3 regions of the Streptomyces sp. MAI_2237 genome follow, and region 1 is predicted to be linked to each of the others. Evidence: riboswitches for the same ligand, from Rfam matches in the RefSeq annotation. Region 1 holds a riboswitch; each other region holds the start of a gene.
What was found. A riboswitch is a leader RNA that binds a small molecule or an ion and turns the genes downstream of it on or off. The one in region 1 is predicted to bind cyclic di-AMP.
Positions count from the first base shown of each region.

Region 2: it holds a riboswitch for cyclic di-AMP, as region 1 does, so the genes downstream of both, LN251_RS23330 (M23 family metallopeptidase) here and LN251_RS26880 (M23 family metallopeptidase) in region 1, are expected to answer to the same signal.
Region 3: it holds a riboswitch for cyclic di-AMP, as region 1 does, so the genes downstream of both, LN251_RS34205 (NlpC/P60 family protein) here and LN251_RS26880 (M23 family metallopeptidase) in region 1, are expected to answer to the same signal.

Region 1 is NZ_JAJPGQ010000003.1:3,609,180-3,614,005, reverse strand. It holds gene LN251_RS26895 (Glu/Leu/Phe/Val dehydrogenase dimerization domain-containing protein) at 1-40, shown strand, start outside; gene LN251_RS26890 (TetR/AcrR family transcriptional regulator) at 175-795, shown strand; gene LN251_RS26885 (SGNH/GDSL hydrolase family protein) at 835-1,620, opposite strand; gene LN251_RS26880 (M23 family metallopeptidase) at 1,873-2,793, opposite strand; cyclic di-AMP (ydaO/yuaA leader) riboswitch at 2,798-2,963, opposite strand; gene LN251_RS26875 (alpha-galactosidase) at 3,271-4,826, opposite strand, start outside.
Region 2 is NZ_JAJPGQ010000003.1:2,803,917-2,808,742, forward strand. It holds gene LN251_RS23320 (M16 family metallopeptidase) at 1-44, shown strand, start outside; gene LN251_RS23325 (M16 family metallopeptidase) at 41-1,429, shown strand; cyclic di-AMP (ydaO/yuaA leader) riboswitch at 1,633-1,797, shown strand; gene LN251_RS23330 (M23 family metallopeptidase) at 1,810-2,583, shown strand; gene LN251_RS23335 (GntR family transcriptional regulator) at 2,774-3,457, shown strand; gene LN251_RS23340 (HPr family phosphocarrier protein) at 3,596-3,877, opposite strand; gene LN251_RS23345 (bifunctional acetate--CoA ligase family protein/GNAT family N-acetyltransferase) at 4,068-4,826, shown strand, end outside.
Region 3 is NZ_JAJPGQ010000005.1:1,283,595-1,288,420, forward strand. It holds gene LN251_RS34190 (ATP-binding protein) at 1-1,330, opposite strand, end outside; gene LN251_RS34195 (LysR family substrate-binding domain-containing protein) at 1,982-2,728, opposite strand; gene LN251_RS34200 (DUF5997 family protein) at 2,787-3,194, shown strand; cyclic di-AMP (ydaO/yuaA leader) riboswitch at 3,413-3,572, shown strand; gene LN251_RS34205 (NlpC/P60 family protein) at 3,581-4,826, shown strand, end outside.

The sequences.
Region 1 (4,826 bases):
GCTGCCGGTGATCGCGGAGCGGTTCGGCTGGTACCGCTGACGGGAGCGGGCGAAGGACCGGCCGACCTGCGGCGGCCTTCAGGCAACGCCCCGTCCAGGAGCACGTGCACCGCTCTGCCCGAAAAGGCCGAACCACGACGGCGGTCGAGGGCGCGGCGCGGATAGGGTGACCGCGTGGCGAGAGTGCGGTTGAGCGTGGCCGAGCGGCGTGAGGAACTGCTGCGGGCGGCCATCGAGCAGATCGAGAAGCGGGGCGTGGCGGCGGTCCGGATCGCCGACGTGGCGTCCGCGCTCGGCGTCAGCAACGCCCTGGTGCTGTACCACTTCTCGACGAAGGAGAAGCTGGTCGCCGCCGCGTTCGCCTACGCCGCCGAGGACGACCTGGCCCATCTGCGCAAGCTGCTCGGCCGTCGCACCACGGCGCTACGGCGACTGCGCGCCGCCGTGCGCTGGTACGCGCCGACCGGCCAGGCCAAGGGCTGGCGGCTGTGGATCGAGGGCTGGGCGGCGGCGCTGCGCGAGCCCGCGCTGCGGGAGGTGGCGCAGGACCTCGACAAGCGGTGGAAGGCGGCGCTCGCCGAGGTCGTCGCGGAGGGCGTCGCCGCGGGTGAGTTCCGGTGCCCCGACCCCTTCGGCGCGGCCCTGCGCCTGACGGCCCTGCTGGACGGGCTGGCGGTGCAGCTGACCTCGTACGCCGGTGCCGTCTCGCGGACCCGGGCGCAGGAGTGGGTGGACGAGGCGCTGGCACGCGAACTGGGCCTGGACCGCGCGGCGTTGACCGCATCGCAGGCGTGAGGCCCCCGGTACGCACCGGGGGCCTCATTCCGCCGGGCGTCAGGCGACGGAGGCGATCCGGGTCCTGATGTCCTCGGGTGACAGGGCGCCCTTCGCCGTGACGTGGTCGCCGGACGACTCGCCGCGCAGCCGGCGCCCGATCCACGGCACCAGGTACTCGCGGGCCCACTGCACGTTGTCCCGCCGCATCTCCAGGGTGCCCCGCGGCGGGAGCGGCGGCCAGGGCTGGTCGGGGTCTGCCGGGATCTCCAGGCCGAGGACCTGCCCGGCGCGCAGCGCCACGCGCGTGTGCCCCTCGGGCGAGAGGTGGAGCCGGTCGCCGTCCCAGGCCCTGCGGTCCTGGACCGAACGCAGCGACCACAGGTCGAGCACGGGGCAGCCGTACCGGTCGGCGATGGCCCGTACATGGCCGTTGTAGGTGGCGATCTTGCCGCGCAGGTGCTTGAGCACGGGCACGCCACGGGTGTCGAACCCGGTCGTCACCATGACGGTGCCGGCGACTTCGGTGAGCCGGGCGACGGCCCGCTCGAACCGCTCGGCGACCTCGTCGGGGTCGGTGCCCGGCCGGATGATGTCGTTGCCGCCCGCGCAGAAGGAGACCAGGTCCGGGGCGAGCGCCACGGCCTGCGGGAGCTGGTCCGCCACGATCTGGTCGAGGAGTTTGCCGCGCACGGCGAGGTTCGTATAGCTGAAGTCACCCTCGGGGCGCCGGTCCGCGAGGAGTACCGCGAAGCGGTCCGCCCAGCCGACGAAGGCCCCGTCGGGGCCGGGGTCGCCGACGCCCTCGGTGAAGCTGTCCCCCACCGCGACGTACGACCCGATCACTGATCTGCTGTCACTCTTCGAATCGTCTGCCACGCCCGTCATGATTCACCTTCCAATGTGACCTACGCGACCGTAGGCAGGGCTTGACGGGCGGTGAGATAAGCCACTCCTAAAGTGTTGACCAAGGTCGGAATAACGCCTCGACCAGCACGGTTGACGGGTTGACCATCGGCAGGCGCACACACCGAAGGCCGGACCCGGGGATCGGGGTCCGGCCTTCGGCGGCGTGTCGGGCGGCGTGGCGGCGGGGGGTCAGCCGACGGCGACGCCCTTGGAGCGGAGGTAGGCGACCGGGTCCACGTCGGAGCCGTAGTCCGGCGTGGTCCGGATCTCGAAGTGCAGGTGCGGGCCGGTGACGTTGCCCGTCGCGCCGGAGAGGCCGACCTGCTGGCCCGGGCTCACGCTCTGGCCGGCCGAGACGGAGAGCTGCGAGAGGTGCGCGTACTGGGCGTAGTAGCCGTCGGCGAGCCGGATGACGACCTGGTTGCCGTACGCGCCGCCCCAGCCGGCGGAGACGACGGTGCCCGCGCCCACGGCCTTGAGGGAGGTGCCGGTGGGGACGACGAAGTCGACGCCGGTGTGGTAGCCGCTGGACCACATGCTGCCGGCCACGCGGTAGCCGGTGCCGACGGTCGCGCCGGAGACGGGGAGCTGGAAGCCGGTGGCGGCGGTGGTGGTCGCCGTGGCGCTCCGGGTGGTGGCCTTGCCCGCGGAGGAGGAGCGCTCCTTGGACGGGGCCGGGCGCTGCGCGGAGGAGGACTTGGTGGTGCCCGTCGCGGCCTTCTTGCCGATCGTGAGCTTCAGACCCGGGTGGATCAGCGACGGGTCGTCGCCGACGGCGTCGCGGTTGTCGGTGTAGAGCTTGTGCCAGCCACCGCTGACGTGCTGCTCCTCGGCGATCTTCGAAAGGTAGTCACCGGAGCGCACCGAATAGACGTGCACCGCCTTTTCGGAGGCGGTGTTCTTCTTTTCGGTCGTCTTCTTCACGGTATTCGGAAGGACCTGCACGGCCTTTTCCGAAACCGACTGGGAAGCGGACTGGGCGGTGGCCGCGTGGGCGCCGGTGGCACCCATCAGCGGGAGGGCGAGCGCGGCGCCGCCGGTTCCGGCGACGGCTATGGAGCGGGTGAAGCGCTGGGGCTTCGGGCGGCGGTGCTTACCCTTCGCGGGCATGGCGAATTCCTCTCCGGCGCCTGCGAGGTGAGCTGTCGGGTGCGGGCTGGAGATGCCCGGCCGCGCGCTGGTCGCGGCTGTACCCCTAGCCGTTCCGGAGACCGGAACAGGCGTTGTACCTGTGGGTCCCCCGCTCCTGCCGTTCACGGGTGAGTTGGTGCGGGCTCCGGGCGGCGGCAGGATTGGGCGTCCGTCCGGATTGGTGTGGAACGTAAGCGACGAGGACGCGAGGGGACAAGCGACGGTTCCCCGCGAATGCGTTTCCCTTGATCCTCCGCGGAAATTCACGGTCACTCTCCGTGAATTTCCGCTTCGTCCGGCGCGTCAATCCGCAGGAATGACAGAGCGATTACGTGAGCATGACGAGGTACGCACCGTCACGGCTATGACGCTGCTCACGTGACGCTGCTCCAGCTTCCCTTGCTGCGGCGCGAGTTGGAATGAAGCAGAACCAACGCGCCAATTCGGACACAAGAGTCAGATGCGGCGCAGTCGGAGAACTGCCGCATCAAGGTCGCCCCGCAGTCCGGTTCGCAGTCCGTGATGCAGCAATACGGCACCTCGATACACTTCGCCCGTTTCGAGGCATTCGTACGATGCGGTCGGGTCGAGGGCCCGCAGCCGCAGGGCCGGTACAGGCTCGCCGTAGCTCTGCGCCTGCAGCCAGGCGAGGACGACCGTCTCGTCCCCGCGCGTGTACTGCACCGCGCTCAGCCCGCCCGTCGGCGGCCTCAGACGGTGGAGCTCGCCGTGCTGGACGAGCGGCCGGATCACCTTGTACAGGCCGACCCAGTCGCGGGCCTCGGCCAGTTCCTCCTCGGTCCACTGCGTGAGGTCCCCACCCACGCCGAGGACTCCGGCCATGGCACTGACGAACCGGAAGCGCAGCGAGCTGACGCGCCCGTTGAGCTGGGTGTTGGGGCTGTCGGTGACCCAGGCGGCCATCACGCGCGCGGGGTGGATCTGGCTGAAGCCGTGCTGGATGGCGAGCCGGTCGAGCGGATCGGTGTTGTCCGAGGTCCACACCTGGTCCGTACGGCTCATGATCCCGAGGTCGATCCGTCCGCCGCCGCCCGAGCAGGACTCGAAGACGACGCCGGGGTGGGCCGCCCGGAGCCGGTCCAGCAGGGCGTACAGGGCATGCACGTGGTCGACCCAGAGGCGCTGCGGATAGGCGTCGCCGGGCCAGCCGGCGTCCGTGAAGCAGCGGTTGAAGTCCCACTTGACGTAGTCGATCGGGGCGCTGGACAGGAGCGCGTCGAGCCGCTCCCAGAGGTACTCCTGGACGTCCTCGCGGGCGAGGTTAAGCACGAGCTGGTTGCGCAGCTCCGTCCGCCTGCGCCCGGGCTGGAACTGCACCCAGTCGGGGTGGGCACGGTACAGGTCACTGTCCGGGTTGACCATTTCGGGCTCGACCCAGATACCGAACTGCATGCCGAGTGCGTGCACGTAGTCGGCGAGCGGTGCCAGGCCCTTGGGGAAGCGGTCCGGGTTGGGCGTCCAGTCGCCGAGCCCGGCCCGGTCGCTGATGCGTTTGCCGAACCAGCCGTCGTCGACGACGAACAGCTCCACGCCGATCGCCGCGGCCCGCCGCGCGAGGGCGCCCTGCTGCTCCTCGGAGATGTCGAACTCCGTGGCCTCCCAGGAGTTGAACAGCACGGGGCGGTCCTTCTCGGCGTCCGGGACGACGTACGCGCGCTGGTAGGCGTGCCAGGCCCGGCTCGCACCGCCGAAGCCGCCGTCGCTCCACAGCCCGGCGAAGACGGGAGTGGTGTACGACTCCCCCGCCGCCAGGTGCAGCAGTCCGGAGTCGTCGTACCCGGCGCCGCCGGTGATCTGCACGCGCGCGTCCGGGAGTTGGGCCACCGCGATGCGCCAGGAGCCGGACCAGCCCAGGGCGCAGCCGTAGACCTCGCCGCGCTCCTCGGTGGCGTCGGTGTCGAGGGCGACCCAGGGCAGGTGCTGGTGTCCGGTGTGCCCGCGGCGGCTGCCGATGATCTTCTCGCCGTAGGTGAGCGGCGAGCTGGTGAGCC
Region 2 (4,826 bases), 810 kb from region 1:
CCACGGTCGAAGCCGGCGACAAGAACCAGGAGGCGGCCAAGTGAGCGAGCTCGCCACGATGGAGTTCCACCCGCAGCCCCAGGCCGGCGAGGCCAGGCCGTGGGCGTTCCCGGCGCCCACGCGCGGGGCGCTCGGCAACGGCCTGACCGTGCTGCGCTGCCACCGCCCCGGCCAGCAGCTCGTCGCCGTCGAGGTCCTCCTGGACGCGCCCCTGGAGGCCGAGCCGGCCGGCTTCGAAGGTGTCGCCACGATCATGGCGCGCGCCTTCTCCGAGGGCACCGACAAGCACTCCGCCGAGGAGTTCGCCGCCGAGCTGGAGCGCTGCGGCGCCACCCTCGACGCGCACGCCGACCACCCCGGCGTCCGCCTCAGCCTCGAAGTGCCGGTCTCCCGTCTGGCCAAGGCGCTCGGCCTGCTCGCCGACGCCCTCCGGGCGCCCGCCTTCGCCGACGGCGAGGTCGAGCGGCTGGTGCGCAACCGCCTGGACGAGATCCCGCACGAGCTGGCCAACCCCTCCCGCCGCGCCGCGAAGGAGCTCTCCAAGGAGCTGTTCCCGGCGGCCTCGCGCATGTCCCGCCCGCGCCAGGGCACCGAGGAGACCGTCGAGAAGATCGACGCGGCCGCCGTACGCGCCTTCTACGACCGCCATGTGCGGCCCGCGACGGCCACCGCGGTCGTCGTCGGCGACCTCACCGGCATCGACCTCGACGCCCTGCTCGGGGAGACCCTGGGCGCCTGGACGGGCTCCCGGGCCGAGTCGCGTCCCGTGCCGCCGGTCACCGCCGACGACACCGGGCGCGTGATCATCGTGGACCGTCCCGGCGCCGTCCAGACGCAGCTGCTCATCGGCCGCGTCGGCCCTGACCGGCACGACCGGGTGTGGCCGGCGCAGGTGCTCGGCACGTACTGCCTCGGCGGCACCCTCACCTCCCGCCTGGACCGCGTCCTGCGCGAGGAGAAGGGCTACACCTACGGTGTGCGCGCGTTCGGGCAGGTCCTCCGGTCCGCGCCGGACGGCACGGGCGCGTCGATGCTCGCCATCAGCGGCTCCGTCGACACCCCGAACACCGGCCCGGCGCTCGACGACCTCTGGAAGGTGCTGCGCACGCTCGCCGAGGGCGGCCTCACCGACGCCGAGGTCGACGTCGCCGTGCAGAACCTCGTGGGCGTGGCGCCGCTGAAGTACGAGACGGCCGCGGCGGTCGCGAGCACGCTGGCCGACCAGGTCGAGCAGCACCTGCCCGACGACTACCAGGCGACGATGTATCAGCAGCTCGCCTCGACCGGCACGGTGGAGGCCACCGCGGCGGTGGTGAGCGCGTTCCCGGTGGACCGTCTGGTGACCGTCCTCGTCGGCGACGCGGCGCAGATCAAGGAGCCGGTGGAGGCGCTCGGCATCGGTGAAGTGACCGTGGTTTCCGCCGAGTAGCGGCACGCGCGCGTGGACGGGCCCTGGTGACCGACCTGTCACCAGGGCCCTTCTATGTCCGAATTGGCGCGGAATTGAAGGAGAGATGCCCATGTGCCCTGTGGGATGCGCTACAAAAGCCGCGTTCCGTTTGGGAATTGAAAGGCGCCCCGCTTAGCTTCATCCGGGCTGTCCGTCAGGCACCGCGCCGCATCCGCGGCACCGGGCAGTCATCGCCGAGTCCCCGTACGGCGCGAGCCAGGGGAGCCGGGGACCCACCGTAGTCCCTGGGGTGAATCGGACGCCCGCGCGAGCCGCGAGGGGGTCCGTAGGAGACCTTCCTGCTCCGAACCCGTCAGCTAACCCGGTAGGCGAGAGGGAAGGAAAGGACCAGCCTGTACATGGCGTTCATGTGCGCCACCGGGAAGCACCGTCGTCCCAGCCGCATCAAGCGTTCCACCGCCCAGGTCGCCGGCGTCGCGGCCCTCGCCACCACCGGTGTCATCGGCGCCCTCGCGGCCCCCGCGCTCGCCGCCGACAACTCCGTCGACGCCGTCGAGCAGACCGGCTTCACCCCCGTCATCACCATCGGCGACTCGATCGCCGAGAAGATCGACGCGCAGGCCGAGGCCCAGAAGCAGGCCGCCGAGGAGGCCGCCCGAAAGAAGGCCGCCGAGGAAGCCGCGCGCAAGAAGGCCGAGGCGCTCGCCAAGAAGGAGCGCGAGGCCAAGGAGCGCGCCGCCCGGGAGGCCGAGCGCAAGCGCCTGAACTCCTTCGTCGCGCCGATCTCCGGCTCCTACGTCTCCACGGGCTACAAGGCCAGCAGCTCCCTGTGGTCCTCCGGCAGCCACACCGGCATCGACTTCCACGCCGCGAGCGGCACGTCGGTCCACGCCGTGGGCTACGGCACGGTCGTCCAGACCGGCTGGGGCGGGGCCTACGGCAACCAGATCGTGATCCGGATGAACGACGGGACGTACACCCAGTACGGCCACCTGTCGTCCATCGGCGTCTCCGTCGGCCAGAAGGTCGTCACCGGCCAGCAGATCGGGCTCTCGGGCTCCACCGGCAACACCACCGGACCGCACCTGCACTTCGAGGCCCGTACGACCCCCGACTACGGCTCGGACATCGACCCCGTCGCGTACCTGCGCTCGCACGGCGTGAACGTCTGACGACGTCCCCCACGGACTGAGAGGACCCCGGCTCCCCCGAGCCGGGGTTTTCGTCGTTTCTGTCGCCCCCGTGTCCAAAAAATATCCATGGATTCCGGCCCGCCGTCGGAAATTCCGGCTCACTGCAATAGAGTCGCTGGACACAACGTCAATCGTCGACGTTTCACGGGGATTAAGACGGAGGTCGGTCATGCGTATTCCGGCGCACTCGGTGTGCACGGCCATCCGGGACGACATCGTCGCGGGTGTCCACGAGCGTGGCGGCCGTCTCACCGAGGAACTCCTCGCCCGTCGCTACGGCGTCTCACGCGTCCCCGTCCGCGAGGCCCTGCGCACCCTGGAGGCCGAGGGCTTCGTGGTGACCCGCCGGCACGCGGGCGCGTGCGTGGCGGAGCCGACCGAGCAGGAGGCCGCCGACCTGCTGGAGATGCGCATGCTGCTGGAGCCGCTGGGCGCGTCCCGGGCCGCCCAGCGGCGCACCGAGGCCCACCTCAAGGTCCTGCGCGGCCTGGTCAGACTGGGCCAGGAGCGGGCCAGGAGGGGCGGCAGCGAGGACCTGCGCTCCCTGGGGAGCTGGTTCCACGAGACGCTCGCCCAGGCCTGCGGCAGCCCCGCCCTGACGTCGATGCTGACCCAGCTGCGCCACAAGATCGCCTGGATGTACGTGGTGGACGCGCCGGCCAACCCCGTGGAGTCCTGGGCGGAGCACGGCGCGATCGTCGACGCCGTGGCCCGGGGCGACGCCGAGCGCGCGCGGGCGATCACGACCCTGCACGCCGAGCGCTCGACCGCCGCGCACCGGCTGCGGTACGGCGGCGCGAACGGTGTGAGGAACTCGCAACATGCCGTAAACATGTCGGGCCTGCGGCATTAACACGAACGCCGTATACAAAGAGCAGAGAATTCCGGGGGGCTATTTCATGCTGCCCGTCGTCGAGAATTACCGACACCGGCACCGGAAATGCGAAGGGCCCGCCCGGTAATTCGGACGAGCCCTTCGGCGGTGCCGCGATCAGACGGTCTCGGGAAGCTCCTCGAGTCCCTCGGAGACCAGCTTGGCCAGCCGGTCGAGGGCGGCGTCCGCGCCCTCGGCGTCGGAGGCGAGGACGATCTCCTCGCCGCCCTGGGCGCCCAGGCCCAGGACCGCCAGCATGGAGGCCGCGTTGACGGGGTTGCCGTCGGCCTTGGCGATCGTCACCGGGATACCTGCGGCCGTGGCGGCCCGGACGAAGATGGAAGCGGGGCGGGCGTGGAGGCCCTCGGCCCAGCCGACGTTGACGCGGCGCTCAGCCATGTGATGCTGCCCTTCGGTGTTCAGGGTTGTCTAGACCAGTTTCCCACACGTGAAGTGTCTCCGGAGCGGTCCTCACGTTCCGTTCCGGGATGGGCGGTCGGGCCGCGGCCTCGGCCCGACGCACGTCCTCTTCGGTTCTGACACAGACTGCCTCGCGCCGCTGTCGGACGCGAGCCGTACTCTGGGGCCCATGCAGACCACGCCGGACCGGCACGAGTACCCCGCCCACTGGGAGGCCGACGTGGTGCTGCGCGACGGCGGCACCGCGCGCATCCGCCCCATCACCGTCGATGACGCAGATCGCCTCGTCAGCTTCTATGAGCAGGTCTCGGACGAGTCGAAGTACTACCGCTTCTTCGCGCCCTACCCTCGCCTGTCCGCCAAGGACGTCCACCGCTTCACGCACCACGACTTTGTGGACCGGGTGGGACTCGCGGCCACGGTCGGCGGCGAGTTCATCGCCACCGTACGCTACGACCGCATCGGCGCCGACGGAACGCCCGCGTCCGCGCCCGCCGACGAGGCCGAGGTCGCCTTCCTCGTCCAGGACGCCCATCAGGGCCGCGGTGTGGCCTCCGCCCTCCTCGAGCACATCGCCGCCGTCGCCCGCGAGCGGGGCATCCGCCGCTTCGCCGCCGAGGTGCTGCCCGCCAACACCAAGATGATCAAGGTGTTCACGGACGCCGGGTACACCCAGAAGCGCCACTTCGAGGACGGCGTCGTCCGCCTGGAGTTCGACCTCGAACCCACCGACCGCTCCGTCGCCGTGCAACGCGCGCGTGAGCAGCGCGCCGAAGGCCGTTCCGTACGGCGCCTGCTGGCACCCGGCTCCGTCGCCGTCGTCGGCACCGGCCGCGCGCCAGGGGGAGTGGGGCGCAGCCTTCTCGACAACATCCAAGACGCCGGTTACGCCGGGCGCCTCCACGCCGTCAACGCCGCCTTCCCCGAG
Region 3 (4,826 bases), on a different contig from region 1:
CCTGGGCCTGGTCGGCGTCCCCGGCCCACCAGTGGATGCGGGAGAGCCAGCGCAGGTCGGAGCCGAGGGCGAGGATGTCGCCGAGGGAGCGGCGCAGCGCGACCGCCTCGCGCTCGGCGGTGACGGCGGCGGCCGTGTCGGCGATGGTGTAGCTCTCCACGGCGTGGCGTTCGAGCAGGTCGGCGAGCTCGGCCGGGCCGTAGCGGTGGCGCTGGCCCAGCACGAGCCCGAGCTGGGCCGCGGCCTCGCGGTGGGCACCGGCGTCGGCGGCGTCGCGGGCGGCGTCCGGACCGTAGCGGGCGATGGCGTCCAGATCGCCGGCCCGGGCGGCGTGGTGGACGACGCGGGCGGCGTCGGCGCCGGGCCGGGCGACGAGCGCGGCGAGGACGTGGCGGTCGAGGTCGATGCGCCGGGCGGCGGGCACCGAGTCGGCGACGGCCCGCCGGATCAGCTCGTGCCGGAAGGCGATCCGTTCCGGGGTGACGGTGAGCAGCCCGCGCTGTTCGGCCTCGGCGAGGACCGTCACGCCGTCGGCGAGCAGCGCGTCGACCAGCGGGCGTTCGACGGCCGAGGGGATGACGGCGAGCTGCTCCAGGGCGTCCACGGTGGCCGGCCGCAGACCGCGCAGCCGGGCGAGCACCGCGTCGACGACCGTGGGCGGCACTCCCCCGGTGCCGCCGGCCGCCAGGACCTCGGTGACGAAGAAGGGGTTTCCCGAGGTCACCTGGTACACCTGCGCCGGGTCGAGCCGGCCGGCCGCGCCGAGCTCGGTGACGGCGTCGAGGGAGAGCCGGGCCAGGGGAAGGCGGTGCACGCGGGGCGCTCGGGAGACCTGGCCGAGGAGGTGCCGCAGGGGGTGGCCACGGTGCAGTTCGTCGTCGCGGTAGGTCAGGACGAGCAGGGCGGGCAACCGGTCCATCCGCCGGACGAGGAAGCGCAGGGCGTCCAGGGACGCCTCGTCGGCCCAGTGCACGTCCTCGACGACGAGTACCGCGGGATGCGGAGTCATGGCGAGCTCGGCGTGCAGGGCCTCGTAGACGCGGTGGCGGTCGCCGCCCTCCGTAACGGCTCGGGCGAGGTCGGCGCCGACACTGCCGACGAGGTCGCGGAAGGGTCCGAGGGGGCGCCGGGTGGCGAGGTCGTCGCACTGGCCGACCAGCATCCGCGCCCGTCCGGGCAACCGGTCCGGCAGGGCTGTGACCAGGCTCGACTTGCCGATGCCCGCCTCGCCGAAGACGAGCGCCACCGCACCGGCGCCGTCGGCCGCCTGTCGTGCGGCCGAGCCCAGCAGTGCCAGCTCGGGCTCACGCTCGAGGATCCCCCGGTCCACCCACCGATTGTGCCACCGGGGCGAGGGCGGCGTCCCTGCGGTGCGGTGCTGCGGAGAGCCCGGTACGCGGGGGCGCGGGGGCGCGGGCCGCGCGAGGCCGGGCGGGTCGCGGCGCGGTACTTCGCCGACCCGTCGAGAGGTGCCGGGCGGGTGCGTGCGCGGCGGCGGAGGTCGCCTGCGTGCACAGGGGCGGAGCTCGCCGCCCTCATGAGCCAGCCGGTTTCCCGCTGAGCCGCAGGTCGGCCCCAGGAGCGTCCCAGCCCGCGCCGTGGGGACTACGAGCGGCGGTGGGGAGCTCACCCGCGTGCCCAGGGAGGAACCTCGCCACCCTCGTGGACCAGCCGGTTTCCCCGCTGAGCCGCAGGTCGGCCCCAGGAGCGTCCCGGCCCGCGCCGTGGGGACTACGAGCTGCGGTGGGGAGCTCACCCGCGTGCCCAGGGAGGAACCTCGCCGCCCTCGTGGACCAGCCGGTTTCCCGTTGAGCGGCAGGTCGGCCCCAGGAGCGTCCCGGCCCGCGCCGTGGGGACTGCGAGCGGCGGTGGGGTGCTCACCCTCGTGGCCAGGGAGGAACCTCGCCACCCTCGTGGACCAGCCGGTTTCCCGTTGAGCGGCAGGTCGGCCCCAGGAGCGTCCCGGCCCGCGCCGTGGGGACTACGAGCGGCGGCGGGGCTTTCCTCGCTTGGGGGTCTTCGACGTACCCGCTCTGGGGTTGCGGCCCGGCGTCTTGGCCGGCGCGGGCTTGCGGCGGGGTGCCGGCTTGTCCGCGGTCTTCTCGGCCGGCTGGGGCTTGCGGCCACGGGAGCTGTTGGCCGTACGGCCGCGCACGATGCCGATGAAGTCCTCCACCAGGTCGGTGGTGGCGTCCTCCGGCCAGCACAGGGCCACGCCCGACTGGGGCGCGTCGGTCACCGGACGGTAGGTGAGGTCCCTGCGGTGGTGGAGGCGGGCCAGGGACTGGGGCACCACCAGCAGGCCGACACCCGCCGCGACGAGCTCGACGGCGTCCTCGGTCGTCGCGGGGCGTTCGAAGGCGGGCTCGCCCGGCGGGGCGTCCCAGTCGAAGACGTCGTCGAGAGGGTGGAAGAGCACCTCGTCGGCCAGGTCGGCGAGGGTGATCTCCTCCGCCGCCGTGATCACGTGATCCTTCGGTACGACGGCCACCGTCGTCTCGGTGTAGAGGGGAATGGCGCTGAAGTACGTACGGTCCACCGGCAGCCGCACCAGGCCCGCGTCGGCCTCGCCAGCGCGCAGCACGCCGGGGGCCTCGGCGGCCGGTACGGGCTGGAGGATCAGCGGGATGTCGGGCAGGCGCTCGTTCCAGATCCGCACCCACTTGGCGGGCGTCGTCCCCGGGACGTACGCAAGCCGGAACGTCTGGGATGCTTCCGAGCCTGTCACCCCGCCAGGTTACCGGCCGTGGTCGGAGGCGTCGTACACGCTCGATACCCTGGACCCCATGAAGTCGCACCAGACCGCCCAGACGATGAAGCCCGCCACCGCGGCGAAGAAGCTGGGTGTGTACCTCGAGGCCACCCCCGCCGAGTTCCGGGAGGGCGCCGTCTCGCGCGCCCAGCTCGACGAGCTCCAGGCGAACCCGCCCGAGTGGCTGCGCGAGCTGCGGGCCAACGGCCCGCACCCCCGTCCGGTGGTCGCGGCGAAGCTGGGGATCTCCATCTCGGGTCTCGCGCGCGGCGGGGTCACCGAGGCCCTCACCACCGAGGAGATCGAGGCGCTGAAGCAGGAGCAGCCCGAGTGGCTGGTCAAGGAGCGCGCCACGCAGGCCGAGGTCCGCAAGGAGGGCGCGCGGATCAAGAAGCGCAACGCCGAGCGGGCGGCCGAGCAGGACCAGGGCCGGCGTTCCTGATCACCCTGCGAGCGAGGGCAGTTCGGTGACTCCCTGTCACCATCTGCGCGCCCTCGGTCCACCGTCGGGGCATCTGACGGTGCGTCACAACGAAGGTCACAAAAGCGTATCGGACATTCCGGCCGTCAACCTTCACACGAGGCGCACAAGTTGGCTAACTTGGCCTCAGGCCGCTCGTGTCACTCCGACGAACCCCGTCGGGAAGAGCGGCCTCCGCCCAATTCGGTACGCCTTCGCGGCGGCCGGAACCGGGGACCCAACCGAACATGGGGTGAATCGGCCCGACCGCCCTTCGGGGCAGGGGCCGTAGGGCATGCCTTCCGGAATCGACCGCCCGAACCCGACAGCTAACTCGGTAGGCGGAGCACGGAAGGAGTACGGCCCCCATGGCGCCGGAACGATCGTCGCGTGCCGGAGGCTTCGGCCTCCCCGGTATGCGCAACTCCGCCCTCGCGACGGCCGCCCTCACCTCGGTGGCCCTGTTCTCGCAGACGGCCGACGCCTCGCCCCAGCCGGGCGACGAAGCACCCAGCCGGGAAGACGTCCAGCAGCGCGTGAGCAGCCTGTACGCCCGTGCCGAGGACGACACCGGCCAGTTCAACCTGACCCGCGTGCAGAACGCGCGCGGCACCGGCGAGCGGGGCGGTCAGCCGCGCAGGACCTCGGACCCCGACCTCGACAACGTCAGCCGGCAGTGGTTCGACATGGCCCGGACGTCCATCGGGCCGACGGTCCCGGCGATCCTCCCGGGCGACCGCACGCCGGCCAGGCGCCCCGCGGCCGGCCGGCCCGCGCGGCCGGTGGAGGCCCGTGCGGCTCGTGAGCTGGAGGCCCCCGCGCGGGCCGTGCCCGAGCTGCCCGCCGCCGGACCCCGGCGCCCGGTGGCCGAGCTGCCCGCCGGTCCGACGGCGGCGCTCCCCGCGGTGCCGCAGCCCCGGCAGGAAGCGGCCACCCCGGCGCCCGTGGAGTCCCGGCAGACCTCGCTGCGCAAGTCCAAGCAGGAGAGCCAGCGCAAGGTCGCCGCGGCCAGCGATCTGCTGTACCGGCACGTCGCCCGGCAGACCTCCGCTCCGCGCCCCGCCGTCGCTGCGCAGCCCGACCGGAGCACCTGGCAGGCCGGCCCGCAGGCGGCGGCTCCCGCCGCGATCGAGGCCACGCCGGCCCAGCCCAGCTGGGCGGCCCAGGTCCAGCAGGCGGCCGCGGCACGCACGACGAACGACTCCGCACCGGCCCAGCCGGACTGGACAGCCACACCCCAGCAGCCCGCCGCCGCGCCGACGCAGCCGGGCTGGGACACCGGCGCACAGCAACTCGTCGCGCAGACCATGGCACCGTCCGCCCCGGCCCAACCCGGCTGGGACACCGGGGCACAGCAACTCGTCGCGCAGACCATGGCACCGTCCGCCCCGGCACAGACCGGCTGGGACACGGGTGCTCAGCAGATCGTCGCGGCTGCGCAGACCGACTGGCGGGACCCGGTGGCGCAGGAGCGGGCTCGGCGGGCGGCCGACGAGGCGCGGCGGTTGCGGGAGCCGTCGGTTCTGGACACCGGCGTGCCGGTGGTCGAGGAGCAGCGGGCGCCGCAGCCGACCGTCCTGGAGACGGGCGTCCCGGCCGTCGAGACGCCCACCG